One region of the Saliniramus fredricksonii genome, then DNA from elsewhere that is predicted to be linked to it. Evidence: predicted binding sites of a transcription regulator. Region 1 holds the regulator's gene; each other region holds the start of a gene.
What was found. The regulator HrcA, encoded in region 1, represses chaperone genes, less so after heat shock. The targets are predictions, from matches to a motif close to GTTAGCACTCNCNNNNNGNGAGTGCTAAC.
Positions count from the first base shown of each region.

Region 2: a site for HrcA is predicted at 1,872-1,900, ahead of groES (co-chaperone GroES). Genes of this name have one in related genera too.
Region 3: a site for HrcA is predicted at 2,183-2,211, ahead of groES (co-chaperone GroES). Genes of this name have one in related genera too.

Region 1 covers NZ_FMBM01000002.1:1,975,033-1,980,111, forward strand. The annotation lists gene GA0071312_RS15530 (xanthine dehydrogenase family protein molybdopterin-binding subunit) at 1-1,594, shown strand, start outside; gene hrcA (heat-inducible transcriptional repressor HrcA) at 1,698-2,795, shown strand; gene GA0071312_RS15540 (DUF4236 domain-containing protein) at 2,834-4,045, opposite strand; gene GA0071312_RS15545 (potassium channel family protein) at 4,035-4,814, opposite strand.
Region 2 covers NZ_FMBM01000002.1:1,821,983-1,827,061, forward strand. The annotation lists gene GA0071312_RS14845 (peptide chain release factor 3) at 1-717, opposite strand, end outside; gene GA0071312_RS14850 ((Fe-S)-binding protein) at 880-1,692, opposite strand; gene groES (co-chaperone GroES) at 1,970-2,257, shown strand; gene groL (chaperonin GroEL) at 2,384-4,030, shown strand; gene GA0071312_RS14865 (hypothetical protein) at 4,224-4,481, shown strand; gene GA0071312_RS14870 (hypothetical protein) at 4,488-5,075, shown strand.
Region 3 covers NZ_FMBM01000002.1:365,358-370,436, reverse strand. The annotation lists gene groL (chaperonin GroEL) at 61-1,686, opposite strand; gene groES (co-chaperone GroES) at 1,732-2,046, opposite strand; gene GA0071312_RS08330 (usg protein) at 2,407-2,706, shown strand; gene GA0071312_RS08325 (NADPH:quinone oxidoreductase family protein) at 2,796-3,770, opposite strand; gene GA0071312_RS08320 (glutathione S-transferase C-terminal domain-containing protein) at 3,885-4,946, opposite strand; gene GA0071312_RS08315 (flavodoxin family protein) at 4,958-5,079, opposite strand, start outside.

The sequences.
Region 1 (5,079 bases):
TGTCGGCGGTTCGTTTGGCATGAAATCGGCGGTCTATCCTGAATATGTCGGCCTGCTGCACGCCGCGCGCGCACTTGGACGCCCGGTGAAATGGACCGATACGCGCTCGGAGAGCTTCGTCTCCGACACGCATGGCCGCGCCATCGAGCTCGAAGCATCGCTGGCGCTCGACGAGAAGGGGCGGTTTCTCGCGGTAAAGCTTGAGGGTTTTGCCGATATGGGCGCCTATCTGTGCCATGTCGCGCCGATGTTCTCGACGCTCAACCTCGCCAAGAACGTGGTCAGCGTCTATCGCACGAAGCTCGTCGAGATCGATGTCGCGGCGGTGCTCACCAATACCTCGCCGATGGGCCCCTATCGCGGGGCCGGGCGCCCGGATGCGAATTACGTCATGGAGCGGCTGATCGATACTGCGGCAGCAGAGATGGGCATCGACCGCGTCGCCCTGCGCCGGCGCAATCACATCAAACCCGCGCAGATGCCTTACGCGACGCCGGTCGAGACGCTCTATGACAGCGGCGAGTTCACCGCGCTCCTCGACAAGGCGCTGGACGCCGCCGACTGGAAGGGCTTTCGCAAGCGCCGCCGCGCGAGCGAGAAGCGTGGCATGCTGCGCGGGATCGGCATCGGCCAGTATCTCGAGGTCACCGCCCCGCCGGTCAACGAGATGGGCGGCATCCGCTTCGAGAAGGACGGGACGGTGACGATCATCACCGGCACGCTCGATTACGGCCAGGGCCACGCCTCCGCCTTCGCCCAGGTGCTCACCAGCCGGCTCGGCGTGCCCTTCGACAAGATCAACCTGCTCCAGGGCGACAGTGACGAACTGATCGCCGGCGGCGGCACCGGCGGGTCGAAATCGATCATGGCGAGCGGCGCCGCCATCCTTGAGGCAAGCGACAAGGTGATCGAGAAGGGCCGCGCCATCGCCGCCCATGTGCTCGAAGCGGCGGCTGCCGATATCGAATTCTCCGAGGGCGGCTTCGCCATTGTTGGCACTGACCGCACGATCGGCATCATGGAGCTTGCCGCGAAGCTGCGCGAGGGCATGGCGCTCCCCGAGGACGTGCCCGACAGCCTTGATGTCAGCCATGTGCACGAGAGCGCGCCCTCGGCCTATCCCAATGGCTGCCACGTGGCCGAGATCGAGATCGATCCCGAGACCGGCATGGTGCGCATCGACCGCTATGTCGCGGTCAATGATTTCGGCATCATCGTCAATCCGATGCTGGTGACGGGCCAGTTGCATGGCGGCATCGTGCAGGGATTCGGCCAGGCGGTGATGGAGCGCGTCGTCTATGACGAGAGCGGCCAGTTCGTCACCGGCTCCTTCATGGATTACGCCCTGCCGCGCGCCGAGGATGTGCCGTTCTTCGATTTCGACAGCCATTCCGTGCCCGCCACCACCAATCTGCTCGGGGCCAAGGGTTGCGGCGAGGCGGGCTGCGCGGGTTCGCTGCCGGCAATCATGAACGCCATCGTCGATGCCGTTCGTCCGCTCGGGATCGACCATGTGAACATGCCGGCGACGCCGCAGGTGCTGTGGAAGCTGATCCGCGATGCCCGCGATGCCCGCGCGGCCCAGGCGGCCTGATCGCGCATCGTGCAAAGGTTCCGGAAGTGTTGGCGGGTTCGGCGGTGCGGTGTAAGCTGTTTGGGCATTTCGCTTTTTCGCTTGCAGGGTATCGGCACGGATCATGGCCAATGAAAACGACGCTTCCCGCGCCAGCGCCGCGCGGGCCCAGACGCTGAGCGATCTCAATGAGCGTTCGCGCGAGATATTCCGGCAGATCGTCGAGAATTATCTCGCCTCGGGCGAACCGCTCGGCTCGCGCAATATCTCGCGCCTGCTCTCGGTCTCGCTCTCGCCGGCGAGCGTGCGCAACGTCATGGCGGATCTCGAACATGCCGGGCTGATCTATGCCCCGCATACCAGCGCCGGGCGCCTGCCCACGGAGAGCGGCCTGCGCTTTTTCGTCGATGCCATGCTGGAGATCGGCGATCTCGACCGGACGGAGCGCGAGCGCATCGAGGTGGAGATGCGGGCCGCCGCCATGGAGCAGAATTTCGAGGGCGCGCTCGCCCAGGCCTCCGCCATGCTCTCGGGCCTGTCGCGCGGGGCCGGGGTGGTGGCGACGACGAAGCAGGATGCACCGCTCAAGCATATCGAATTCGTACGCCTCGACCCTGCGCGCGCCCTCGTCGTCCTCGTCTCGGAGGACGGCTCGGTGGAAAACCGCCTGCTCGATCTGCCACCCGGCCTGCCGGCCTCGGCGCTGGTGGAGGCGGGCAACTTCCTCAATGCCCGCATTCGCGGCAAGACGCTGGGCGATATCAAGCATGAAGCCCAGGCCATGCGCGAGACCATGGAGCAGGAGCTCGATGCGCTCACCGCCCGGCTGATCGAAGCCGGCGTCGCCATGCCGGCCCAGAGCGGCGAGGCGCGCCACCTGATCGTGCGCGGCCAGGCCAATCTCCTGGAAGACCTGAAAGCGATCGAGGATCTCGAACGCATCCGCCTCCTCTTTGATGATCTCGAAACCCAGACCGATGTCGTCGAACTGCTCACCCGCACCGAACACGGTGAGGGGGTGCGCATCTTCATCGGCTCCGAGAACAAGCTGTTCTCGCTCTCCGGCTCCTCGCTGATCGCAGCCCCCTTCCACGATCCGCAGCAGAAACTCGTCGGCGTCCTCGGCGTCATCGGACCGACGCGCCTGAACTACGCCCGGATTGTCCCCATGGTCGACTACACCGCCCGCGTCCTCTCGCGCATCATCAAGGAAGGGCGGTAAGCGTTCGGGTTGGCGATGATGGCCGCGCGGCGAAGCACTCACCCGGCATGCGGCGTGATCTCGCGCAACTCGCCGGTGCGGGTCTGATCGCGGATCAGGTCGAAGCGGGCGAGCGCCTCTGCGACATCGACCAGTTCCAGCCGGTCGAAACGAATATCGCTCCATTGCGCCCGCGCGATCCGCACTGAGAGAATATGGACATCGCGCGTGCCGCCCGTCGCTGGATCGGGGCGTTGCGTATAACCGCCGAGGGTCACTTCCTGCAGGGTTGGCAGGCTCGCGAAAGCCTCGCCGGCGATGCGGAACAGGCTGGCATGGGCGAGATAGGAGAAATCCCGGCGCTTTTGCGTGGCATTGCGCTTCTTCTCACGCACTGAAAGACCCCGCGCGGCCACCTCCCATTCGGTGTCGGGAATTGCATCGCCTTCGGGAAGGTCAATATCAAGGGCGAGCGTCGCGAGATCGTCGCCGAAATCGAAGCAGACCTCCGTCGGGCGCGCCCAGGCGATGGCGGAGAGGCGACTCGATATCTGGGCAGCCATCGCTTCAGCCTCGCCCTCATGCAAGGCGTTGTTGAGCGCTTCCAGCTCGGCCAGCATCGCGGCATAGGCCTCCGATTCGGTCTGCCAGGCGGCCACCGCCTCCGCGTGACGCGCCTGCGCCTTGGCGTTCTCGGCCTCGATCCGCGCGCGTTGGAGGAACAGCCGCTCCCAGAAACCGACCTCCCGCATGACCGGCTCTTGCGGGCGCATCGGCGGCGGCTCGGCGGGATGGTAGGGCTCGAAGAGCGGCGCCGGCGTGTCGAGATGGATGCCGAGGCATGCGTGCAGTTCTTCGTTGCGCGTCGCCGCCCAGGCTTCGAGATGCTCGCGCAGTGCATCCGCGTGGGTGCTGCGCACCTTGCGCACCAGGGTCGGCGGAAGCGGTGAGCCGTCCGCGAAGTGAAGACTGAGCTTGCCCTCGCTGTCGAGCCGCAGCACGACGTCTTCGAGGTCGACGGGATCAGTGGCACTGCCCGCGCTCGCGCGCCCACCGCCCCCGCCACCCCCGCGCTTGGCAGCACCGGCCGAAGACAGTTTCTGCCGAAAGGCAATCCCCGTTCCCGGAATGCCGACATGGCTGTGGGCGCCGCGCCGACCGATCGAGACCGAGGCCCCGCGCGTGCCGACGCTGAGGCCGAGGCCACTCTTCGACACGTTCAGCCGCACGCCCGGCATCAGCTTGACCCTGCGCTGGAACCTAAACGCCATTCCCGTCCTCCTTGCTGTCCTGTTCGCGCCGGCGCTGAAGCGCGTCGCTGAATGCCGAGGCGAGGATCCCCGCCGGCATGGCGATCAGGCCGACGCCGGTAATCGCCGTCAGCGTGGCGAAGACCCGGCCCATTGGCGTGATCGGCACCACATCGCCGTAGCCCACCGTCGTCAACGTCGCCACCGCCCACCACATCGCCCTCGGAATCGAGCCGAAGGCATCGGGCTGCAACCCGCCCTCCAGCAGGTACAAGGCCGAAGCCGAGACGATCAGCAGCGCAACGGCGATCGCGAGGCTGACGCCGAGCTCGTAACGCCGCGCACCAACCGCCTCCCCGATGGTGCGAAAGGCCTCGGCGAAACGCCCCAGCTTCGCCACCCGCAACAGGCGCGCGAGGCGCAAAAGCCGCAGGATCGCGCCCTCGAAACCCACGAGCGAAACCGCCATCGTGATGATCACGAAGAGATCGAGCAGCGCCATCGGGCGGCGCGCATAGGCCATACGCGAGGGGAAGCGGGGATTCTCGACGCAGACCCACAGGCGCGCGACATACTCCACCGCGAAGACCGTCAGAATCAGCAGTTCGAGCCTGTAAAGCAGGGTGAAATAGGCATCATGCAGCGCCGGCTCGGTCTCAAGCACGACGAGAAGCAGCGAGATCAGGATGAGCCAGATGATGGCCCGGTTGAGCGGGGAGAGCCCGGGCCGAGGCCGCAGATCAGGATCGAGGGCGCCTGCCAGCGCCCGGCGCAATCGGCTCGTCTTCACCTGCCAGCCTCACACCGCGTGAATCAACCAGAAATAGTTTTGATGAAAAGTGACGTACGTGCAAATCGTGGTTTTAGAATCTCTTGTTAACAATCATGCGAACGAGGTTGCTGCCGGGCTCCGCCTTCCCCCCCCCTCCGTCGGGGAAAGGGGTTGGCGGTTAGGGGCGTATCAGGATAAATCACGAGGTCGATAAAGCACGCGGACGGCATCGACGCCGGAGAATTATCATCACCGCCCCTCACCCCGGCCCCTCTGCACGGAG
Region 2 (5,079 bases), 150 kb from region 1:
GAGATCGAAGGGGCGCAAACCCTCGCGCGCCAGCGCCACCTCCTCGCGCCATTCATCGACATCGTATTGCGAGAGCAATTCGTCGAACAGCTTGTCTTCCGGCCCCGATACGGGCGTGGCCTCCACCTCCCCATCAAGACGGCGGATGGTGTTTTGCGCGAGGTTGTAGGTGCCGGCGAAATCCTTGCCGCGCCCGATCGGCCAGGTCACCGGCGCGGTGTCGAGGGCGAGGGTCTTCTCGATCTCGTCGAGCAGATCGAACGGATCGCGCGTCTCGCGGTCCATCTTGTTGATGAAGGTGACGATCGGGATGTCGCGCAGGCGGCAGACCTCGAACAGCTTGCGCGTGCGGTCCTCGATGCCCTTTGCGGCGTCGATCACCATGATGGCGGAATCGACTGCGGTCAGCGTGCGGTAGGTGTCTTCCGAGAAATCCTCGTGGCCCGGCGTGTCGAGCAGGTTGAAGACGCGCCCGTCATATTCGAAGGTCATGACCGAGGTCATGACCGAGATGCCGCGCTGGCGCTCGATGTTCATCCAGTCCGAGCGCGTATTGACCCGGTTGCGTTTCGCCTTGACCTCGCCGGCGAGCTGGATTGCGCCGCCGAAGAGCAGGAGCTTCTCGGTCAGCGTGGTCTTGCCCGCATCAGGGTGCGAGATGATGGCGAAGGTGCGACGGATCGAAACGGGATCGTCGGGACGGGTCTGATCGGTCATGGATATGTGCCAGTTGGACGGCGTTGAGGCCGGGCGCCGACCACGGGACATGCGCCGGAAGCCGGGCCGGTTTTGCGCATCCGTTTGAACCATCGCGCCGCGAATTGCAATGGCGCCGATGCGGCGCTCGGCATCACCGGGTGAGGCCTCGGCAGATCGCCGTCAGTCCTGCGCCCCGATCGCCGGTTCGTCCGTCATGCCGGCGAGCACCTCGGCGACATGGCGCACCTCGACCGTCTTGCCGTCACGCGAGAGCTTGCCCGCCATGTTCATCAGGCAACCCAGATCGCCAGCGAGCAGGACCGGAGCGCCGGATTCGGTGATATTCTTCGTCTTCGCCTCGACGATGGCGTTGGAAATCTCGCCGTATTTGACCGCGAAGGTTCCGCCGAAACCGCAGCAGACGTCGGATTCCGCCATCTCGACCAGTTCGAGCCCCTCGACCCCCGCGAGCAGCTTGCGCGGCTGGCCCTGAACGCCGAGCTCGCGCAAGCCGGCGCAGGAATCGTGATAGGTCACGCGCCGGCGGAAGCGCGCACCGGTGCGGGTATGAAACATGACATCGACGAGAAAACTCGTCAGCTCGTAGGTCTTGGCGGCAAGCGCATTGGCGCGCGGCAGCCAGTTCGGATCATCGTGGAAGAGTTCGGGATAATGCGTGCGGATCATGCCGGCGCAGGATCCCGACGGTGCAACGACGTAATCGAAGCCCGCGAACGCATCGATCACCTGCTCTGCCAGATCGCGGGTGGTGCCGCGATCACCGGAATTATAGGCCGGCTGGCCGCAGCAGGTCTGCGCCGGCACATGCACCGTGCAGCCCGCCTCCTCCAGCAGCCGCGCTGCGGCGAATCCCACCGACGGGCGCATCAGATCGACGAGGCAGGTGACGAACAGACCGACACGCGGCGGCCTGGCCGGAGAGGCCTGGGCTTGTCCGGCTGCGGATTCATGGGTGCGGGGCGTTTCGCTCATGTTTGCGCCTTGTTGTCAGGAACGACCGGTTTCCCGTCATTCTGGGCTGCATCCGACGCGGGTCAACCGCCCGCGCGCACAAGACCCATATGCGCCTCGGCAAACCGGAGGCCCCGTAATCATCTGACGCGCGCGAATGTCTTGACAGAATGCCGCGCCGCGCTTATCTCCGGCTCAGCGCTGGCACTCACTGATAGAGAGTGCTAGCAGCGTGTTCAATCGGGGTCTCGCGTAACGCATAGCGGGCCCCAACGCCAGAGAAAACGAGGACGCACACATGAAATTCCGTCCCCTGCACGATCGTGTCGTGGTTCGCCGCATCGAAGCGGAAGAGAAGACCAAGGGTGGCATCATCATTCCCGACGCCGCCAAGGAGAAGCCGCAGGAAGGCGAAATCGTCGCCGTCGGCCCCGGTGCGCGTGACGAGACCGGCAAGGTTGCCGCCCTCGACGTCAAGGCGGGTGACCGCGTTCTGTTCGGCAAGTGGTCCGGCACCGAAGTCCGTATCGACGGCGAAGACCTGCTGATCATGAAGGAATCCGACATCATGGGCGTCGTCGCGTAAGCACGGCCCGCTGTCGAACCCGGTGGCGAGACGCATCGCACGGCGCCGCCGCAACGTTGAAACAGATGGGATCCCGGCCCGATCCGGGCGTCCGGTGATCCCGAAATTCCAAGAGGAAGTGTCAAAATGGCTGCCAAGGAAGTCAAATTCTCGACGGAAGCGCGCGACAAGATGCTGCGCGGCGTCGAAATTCTCGCTGAAGCCGTACGCGTCACGCTCGGCCCCAAGGGCCGCAACGTCGTGATCGAGAAGTCCTTCGGCGCGCCGCGCATTACCAAGGATGGTGTGACGGTCGCCAAGGAGATCGAACTTTCCGACAAGTTCGAGAACATGGGCGCCCAGATGGTGCGCGAAGTGGCCTCGAAGACCAACGACGCCGCCGGTGACGGCACCACCACCGCCACGGTGCTGGCTCACGCCATCGTCAAGGAAGGCGCCAAGTCGGTCGCCGCCGGCATGAATCCGATGGACCTGAAGCGCGGCATCGACACGGCCGTCAAGGCCGCCATCGAGGACATCCGCAACCGCGCCCGTCCGGTGAATTCCTCCGGCGAAGTCGCGCAGGTCGGCACCATCTCCGCCAATGGCGACAAGCTGGTCGGCCAGATGATCGCCGATGCCATGCAGAAGGTCGGCAACGAGGGTGTCATCACCGTCGAGGAAGCCAAGACTGCCGAAACGGAAGTCGACATCGTCGAGGGCATGCAGTTCGATCGCGGCTACCTCTCGCCGTATTTCGTGACCAATTCCGAGAAGATGGTCGCCGAGCTCGAGGATCCCTACATCCTCATCCACGAGAAGAAGCTGACCTCGCTGCAGCCGATGCTGCCGATCCTCGAATCCGTCGTCCAGTCCGGCAAGCCGCTGCTGATCGTCGCCGAGGACATCGAGGGCGAGGCGCTCGCCACGCTCGTGGTCAACAAGCTGCGTGGCGGCCTGAAGATCGCCGCTGTCAAGGCGCCGGGCTTTGGTGATCGCCGCAAGGCCATGCTCGAGGACATCGCCATCCTCACCGGCGGTACGGCCGTCTCCGAGGATCTCGGCATCAAGCTCGAGAACGTGACGCTCGACATGCTCGGTCGCGCCAAGAACGTGCGCATCGAGAAGGAAAATACGACCATCGTCGATGGCGCCGGTTCGAAGGACGACATCGAGGCCCGCGTCGCCCAGATCAAGGCGCAGATCGAGGAAACCACCTCCGATTACGACCGTGAGAAGCTCCAGGAGCGTCTGGCCAAGCTCGCGGGCGGCGTCGCGGTGATCCGCGTCGGCGGCTCCTCCGAGATCGAGGTGAAGGAGAAGAAGGATCGCATCGACGATGCCCTCAACGCCACCCGTGCGGCGGTCGAGGAAGGCATCGTTCCCGGTGGCGGCACTGCACTCCTGCGTGCCAAGGGCGCGGTCGACAAGCTCACCGACGACAACCACGACATCATGGCCGGCATCAAGATCGTCTCCAAGGCGCTCGAAGCTCCGCTGCGTCAGATCGTGGCCAATGCGGGCGTCGAAGGCTCGATCGTGATCGGCAAGATCAACGAGAACTCCTCGGCGACCTTCGGCTTCGATGCCCAGACCGAAACCTTCGTCGACATGCTCGAAGCCGGGATCGTCGATCCGGCCAAGGTCGTGCGCACCGCGCTCCAGGATGCGGCTTCCGTCGCAAGCCTGCTCGTGACCACCGAAGCGATGGTCGCCGAGTTGCCGAAGAAGGAATCGGCCCCCGCCATGCCGGGCGGTGGCGGCATGGGCGGCATGGGCGGCATGGATTTCTGATCCGGCTTCCCGGCCCCGCGCCGATAACGCAATACGAGGCCCCGGAGCGATCCGGGGCCTCTTTCGTCGCGCAGGGCATGCGGAGGCTTGTCGGCAAAGGAAAACCCTGCAAAACTCGGTAATCCGAGTTATACACAATCAATGCGAGTATTTTTGAAGTCATTGTGGAAGTCATTGTGGAGGTAGCGGGCGAATGATGGACCGGGCACAGCGCAACGAGAAAATTCTCAAGGCTATCGCCGAGCGCACGAAACAGGCACTGACCTCGAAGCAGGCTGCTCGCCAGATGCTCATCGACGAAGGCATTTATACCAAGAAGGGAAAACTCCGGGCCGAGTTCGGTGGTGGCAAGTCCGGCGGGGTCAAGTCCGGCGGGGTCAAGTCCGGCGGGGTCAAGTCCGTTGGCGGAAAAAACGTCGGTGGCAAGGGAAAGAAGTCGGTTACTGCGTAAACGACCTTGGGACGCCTCGCCACATCCTTCGTTCTCGGCTTCCACGGCTGTGATGCTTCCGTTGCAAGGGCGGCAGTGCTCGACGGGGCCGATATCATCCAGAGCAAGAAGGACTACGACTGGCTCGGACCCGGCGCCTATTTCTGGGAATCGGATCCGCTTCGTGCACTCGAATGGGCGCAGTGGAAGAAGCAGAGAGGCGAATACGAGAATCCGAGCGTCATCGGCGCCGTGATCGATCTGCGAAACTGCCTCGATCTGGTCTCGCGGGAAGACGTCGAATTGGTCAAGGCTGCATACGAGGCCTTCGTTGAAATCCAGGAGAGCGCCGGGCTGGAGATACCGAACAACCGGAACCCGGATGGCACAGAGAATGGTGATCTGTTGCTGTGCTATCTCGATTGCGCGGTGTTTCGCCACCTGCACCGAACGATCGAGAACGATCCTGACACAGAACCCTTCGATACCGTGCGCGGCATGTTCGTCGAAGGCGGCAAGGCCTTTCCGCGAAGCGGCATTCATCGCAGGAGCCACGTCCAGATCACCGTGAGAAACCCGGCCTGCATCAAGGGAATGTTCTTTCCCAGGAACTGATCTC
Region 3 (5,079 bases), 1.6 Mb from region 1:
GGAGAGAGGCCCTGCTGCATGTATGGGACGCGCCCGTCGCGCCCATATCGTCAAGGGCGATCAGAAATCCATGCCACCGCCCGGCATGGCGGGGGCCGATTCCTTCTTGGGCAGCTCGGCAATCATCGCCTCTGTGGTCACGAGCAGGCCGGAGACGGAGGCCGCATCCTGAAGCGCGGTGCGCACCACCTTGGCCGGATCGATCACGCCGAAGGCGAACATGTCACCGTATTCGCCGGTCTGGGCGTTGTAGCCGTAGGCATAATCGGCGCTCTCCAGCACCTTGCCGACCACGACGGAGCCGTCGGCGCCGGCATTCTGGACGATCTGGCGCGCCGGGGCCTGGATCGCGCGGCGCACGATCTCGATCCCGGTCTTCTGGTCGTCATTGGTCGGCGAGAGCCCGTCGAGCGCCTCGATGGCACGCAGGAGGGCCGTGCCGCCGCCGGGCAGGATGCCTTCTTCGACTGCCGCCTTGGTGGCGTGCATGGCATCGTCGACGCGATCCTTGCGCTCCTTTACCTCGACTTCCGTTGCGCCGCCGACGCGGATCACCGCGACGCCGCCCGCGAGCTTGGCCAGGCGCTCCTGGAGCTTCTCACGGTCGTAATCGGAGGTCGTTTCCTCGATCTGCGCCTTGATCTGGGCGACGCGGGCCTCGATGTCGTCCTTCGAACCGGCGCCATCGACGATGGTCGTATTTTCCTTCTCGATGACGATCTTCTTCGCCCGGCCCAGCATGTCGAGGGTCACGTTCTCGAGCTTGATGCCGAGATCCTCCGAGACCGCCGTGCCGCCGGTGAGGATGGCGATATCCTGCAGCATGGCCTTGCGGCGATCACCGAAGCCCGGCGCCTTGACGGCGGCGATCTTCAGGCCGCCACGCAGCTTGTTGACCACGAGCGTGGCCAGCGCCTCGCCTTCCACATCCTCGGCGACGATCAGGAGCGGCTTGCCCGATTGCACCACGGATTCGAGCACGGGCAGGAGCTCCTGCAGATTGCCGAGCTTCTTCTCGTGGATCAGCACATAGGCGTCTTCCAGCTCGACGCGCATCTTTTCCGAATTGGTGACGAAATAGGGCGAGAGATAGCCGCGATCGAACTGCATGCCCTCGACCACGTCGAGCTCGGTCTCGAAGCTCTTGGCCTCCTCGACGGTGATCACGCCCTCATTGCCGACCTTCTCCATGGCCTCGGCGAGATAACGGCCGATCTCGGCATCGCCATTGGCCGAGATGGTGCCGACCTGGGCGATCTCGTCATTGCTGGTGATCTTGCGGGCGCTCTTCTTCAGATCGGCCACCACCGCCTCGACGGCCATGTCGATGCCGCGCTTGAGATCCATCGGGTTCATGCCGGCGGCGACCGACTTGGCGCCTTCGCGAACGATCGCCTGGGCGAGCACGGTCGCGGTGGTGGTGCCGTCACCGGCCAGATCGTTGGTCTTGGAGGCAACCTCGCGCACCATCTGGGCGCCCATATTCTCGAACTTGTCGGAAAGCTCGATTTCCTTGGCGACCGTCACACCGTCCTTGGTGATGCGCGGTGCGCCGAAGGACTTCTCGATCACGACGTTGCGCCCCTTGGGGCCGAGCGTGACCTTCACCGCATCGGCGAGAATATCGACGCCGCGCAGCATCCTGGTGCGGGCATCGGTGGAGAATTTCACTTCCTTGGCAGACATGTTCGTCACTCCGAAAACGATATCTTCGATATCGGACAGGCCCCGTCAGGCGGCCTTCTGCTGGGCTTCGCCTTCCTCGAGCACGCCGAGAATGTCGGATTCCTTCATGATCAGAAGGTCTTCACCGTCGATACGCACTTCCGTGCCCGACCATTTGCCGAACAGCACGCGGTCGCCGGCCTTCACGTCGAGGGCGACGAGCTCACTCTTCTCGTTACGGGCGCCGGGGCCGACGGCGACGATTTCGCCCTGCTGCGGCTTCTCCTTCGCGGTATCGGGAATGATGATACCGCCAGCGGTCTTCTGATCGGCTTCGATGCGGCGCACCAGAACGCGGTCATGCAAAGGACGGAACGTCATCTTTCACATCTCCTGAATGATCTTGCGAGATCGGTTGATCCTCACAGGCGACGGCGCCCGTCGCGTCACGCAACGCCGCTCGCCCGGCGATCAGATGGGCGGGGACATGGCGCCGTTCAAGAGCGGGGACGAAAAATTTGGCACTCTTTTCATCGGAGTGCCAAGCGAGGCCGTATGAAGGCCGGCCACCGAGCGCGGAAAATTGGCAGCACTCACCGCAGAATGCTGCTAACATATTGATTTAAATGATTTTTCTCTTGCAGCTCGCTAACGCATTCGCCATCCTGTGACAAGGGATGAATCAATCCCGCCACGTTTTTTCTTCTGATGGTTTCGCGCATTGCGCAGGAAGGAGGTCCCATGTCGGAAAATGCGTTGCGTCCCGATGGTGCCGTCAGCCCCGCTTTCATCAAGCAGATGCAGGGCTATGGCCTGATCACCGCCGATATTCTCTACCGTTTGCCCGACCATCCCGGTCTGTTGCAGAATTTCATCTGGCAGGAATACGATACCGCCCCGGAATTCCCGGTGCTCAAGCGCTTCCTCGATTTCTGGACGCGCGAGATCGACGGACTGCTCCACAGCGTCACGATCGCCCATTGCGGGCTGATCAAGCCGGCGGAATTCAAGGCCGTCGACGGGGTCTTGCAGCTTCATTGAGCATCATGCCGTCAGGTGGATACCGGCTGACGGATACAATGATGCACCGAGACATTGAGCGAGCCGGGCCTCCACGACCCGGCACCCTCTCAGGGCGTGACCACGATCTTGCCCAGCGCCTGGCGCGCCGCGATATAGGCGAGTGCCTGAGGGGTCTCGTCGAGGGGGAAGACCTTGTCGACATGGGCCGAGATTACCCCGTCCGCCGCCCATTGCAGCAGGCGTTCCATATGCGCCGCCTGGCCCTTCGGATCGCGCTTGCAATAAGCGCCCCAGAACACGCCGCGTATGTCGCAGCCCTTGAGCAGAAGGAGGTTGAGCGGGATACGCGGAATCTCGCCGGCGGCGAAGCCGATCACGAGATAGCGCCCGCCCCAGCCCATGGAGCGCACGGCAGGCTCGGCGAGATCGCCGCCGACGGGGTCATAGAGCACATCGACGCCCTTGCCGTCGGTGAGGTCGCGCAGCCGCTCGCGCAGATTCTCCTGCGTATAATCGATCACCGCGTCGGCGCCGCATTGGCGCGCGAAGGCGAGTTTTTCAGGCGAGGAGGCGCAGGCGATCACCCGCGCGCCGAGCGCCTTGCCGACCTCCACCGCCGCGATTCCGGTCCCGCCGGCGGCGCCGAGCACCACCAGCGTCTCGCCCTCGCGGATCTGCGCCCGATCGACGAGCGCATGGATCGTGGTGCCGTAGGTCACCTGCAAACCCGCCGCCTTTTCGTCGGAGAGTGCATCGGGCACCCGCGCCAGCCGCTCGGCGGAGGCGATCACGGCCTCGCGGGCGCCGTTATGGCCGCAATAGCCGCTCACCCGCTCCCCGATCTGCCAGCCCTGGACACCGGGACCGAGCGCCGCGATCACGCCGCAGAATTCCGCGCCGGGCGAGAAGGGCAATTCCGGCTTGACCTGATACTTGCCCTCGATGATCAGCGTGTCGAAAAAATTCAGCGCCGCCGCGCGCAGATCGACGCGCACCTCACCGGGACCGGGTTCAGGCACCGGAATATCGGCGATTTCCAGATTTTCCGGCGGCCCCAATGTCCGCGCCAATACGGCCTTCATGCGCACGCTCCTTATGATGGCTCGGGGCAGGGATGAAACGGCGCCCGGAGCCCAAAGCACAACAGGCAAATCCGCAAAACCATGCGCGTCTGGCGGGAATCGCGCCCGCACGAATCATCTGGATGCCGGTCGCACAGGCGCGCCCGCGCCGGCGAGCTCCGGATGCGCGTAGGCTTGCGGATAGGGCATCGGGGTGAACGGACCGAGCGGCACGACCCCGTTCCAGGAACGCCCGAAATAGCCCTGGCGACAATGGATCAGTGAGCCGCTTCGTGCGACACCGGGCAGGGCGTGAACGCGGCAGAGCCATCGCCACAGATGCGGATAATCGAGAATCCGCGCCCCGTTGAGCTTCATGCGCAGATAATAGACCGGATCGTGGCGATAGAGGGTGGGAAACAGCCGCAGATCGGCTTCGGTGAAATCGGCCCCCGTCAGGAAAGGCCGCCCATCGGACAGCCGGTGCTCCAGATCGGCGAGCGCGTCGAAATAGGCCGCATAAGCCTGCGCATAGACGGATTGATCCGAGGAGAAACCGGCCTTGTAGGCGCCATTGTTGATGGCGGTGTAGATCTGCGCGTTCAAGGCGTCGATCACGCTGCGCAGGTCCGTATCATCCGGATAGAGACCAGGCCGAGCGCCATCCGCAACGGTGCTTCCCAGCGCTGACGCGGCATGGCCGAGCATGCGCACGATCTCCGCGCTCTCATTGTTGACGATGCGACCCGCGCGCTTGTCGTAGAGGATCGGGAGCGATTGCTCTTGCGACCCTTCCGCCCGGTAGATCTCCTTCGCCAGCCGCACCCCGCGCCCCGTCGCCGTCTCGCGGGTGCATTCGGGCAGCGGCGTGCCGGTCAGGCCCGAGATCCGTTCCGGAGCGAACGCCCACAGGTTCGGCCCTTCCGGATCATCCTCGCCGGTGCGGTTGGGATAGACCACGTCCATGGTGATGCTCTCAGTGAGGCCGAGCATGTTGCGGGCCAGGACGACACGGTGGCACCAGGGGCAGTTGAGCGCAACGTGCAGGTGATAGCGCCCCGGCTCCGCCGGAAACTCGGAATCGCCGATCGCGCGCCGGAAGCCGCTGACGCCGCGCACGAACTCGCCCTTGGCTCGGCGCGCAGCAGCGTTGCTCTGGTCTTCCTCGACGGAGGTGTCGGGCCCGGATCCGGTCATGGTCGCCTCTTCTATGCCCGGTAGTCCGGGTTCTCGTAGCCGAAACGGCAGCCGGCCTTCCAGGCGTTTCGGTCATTGCCGTGGTTGGGCAACCCGCCGGCCTGCTTGAGCATGCGGGCCATGTGCAGCAGGT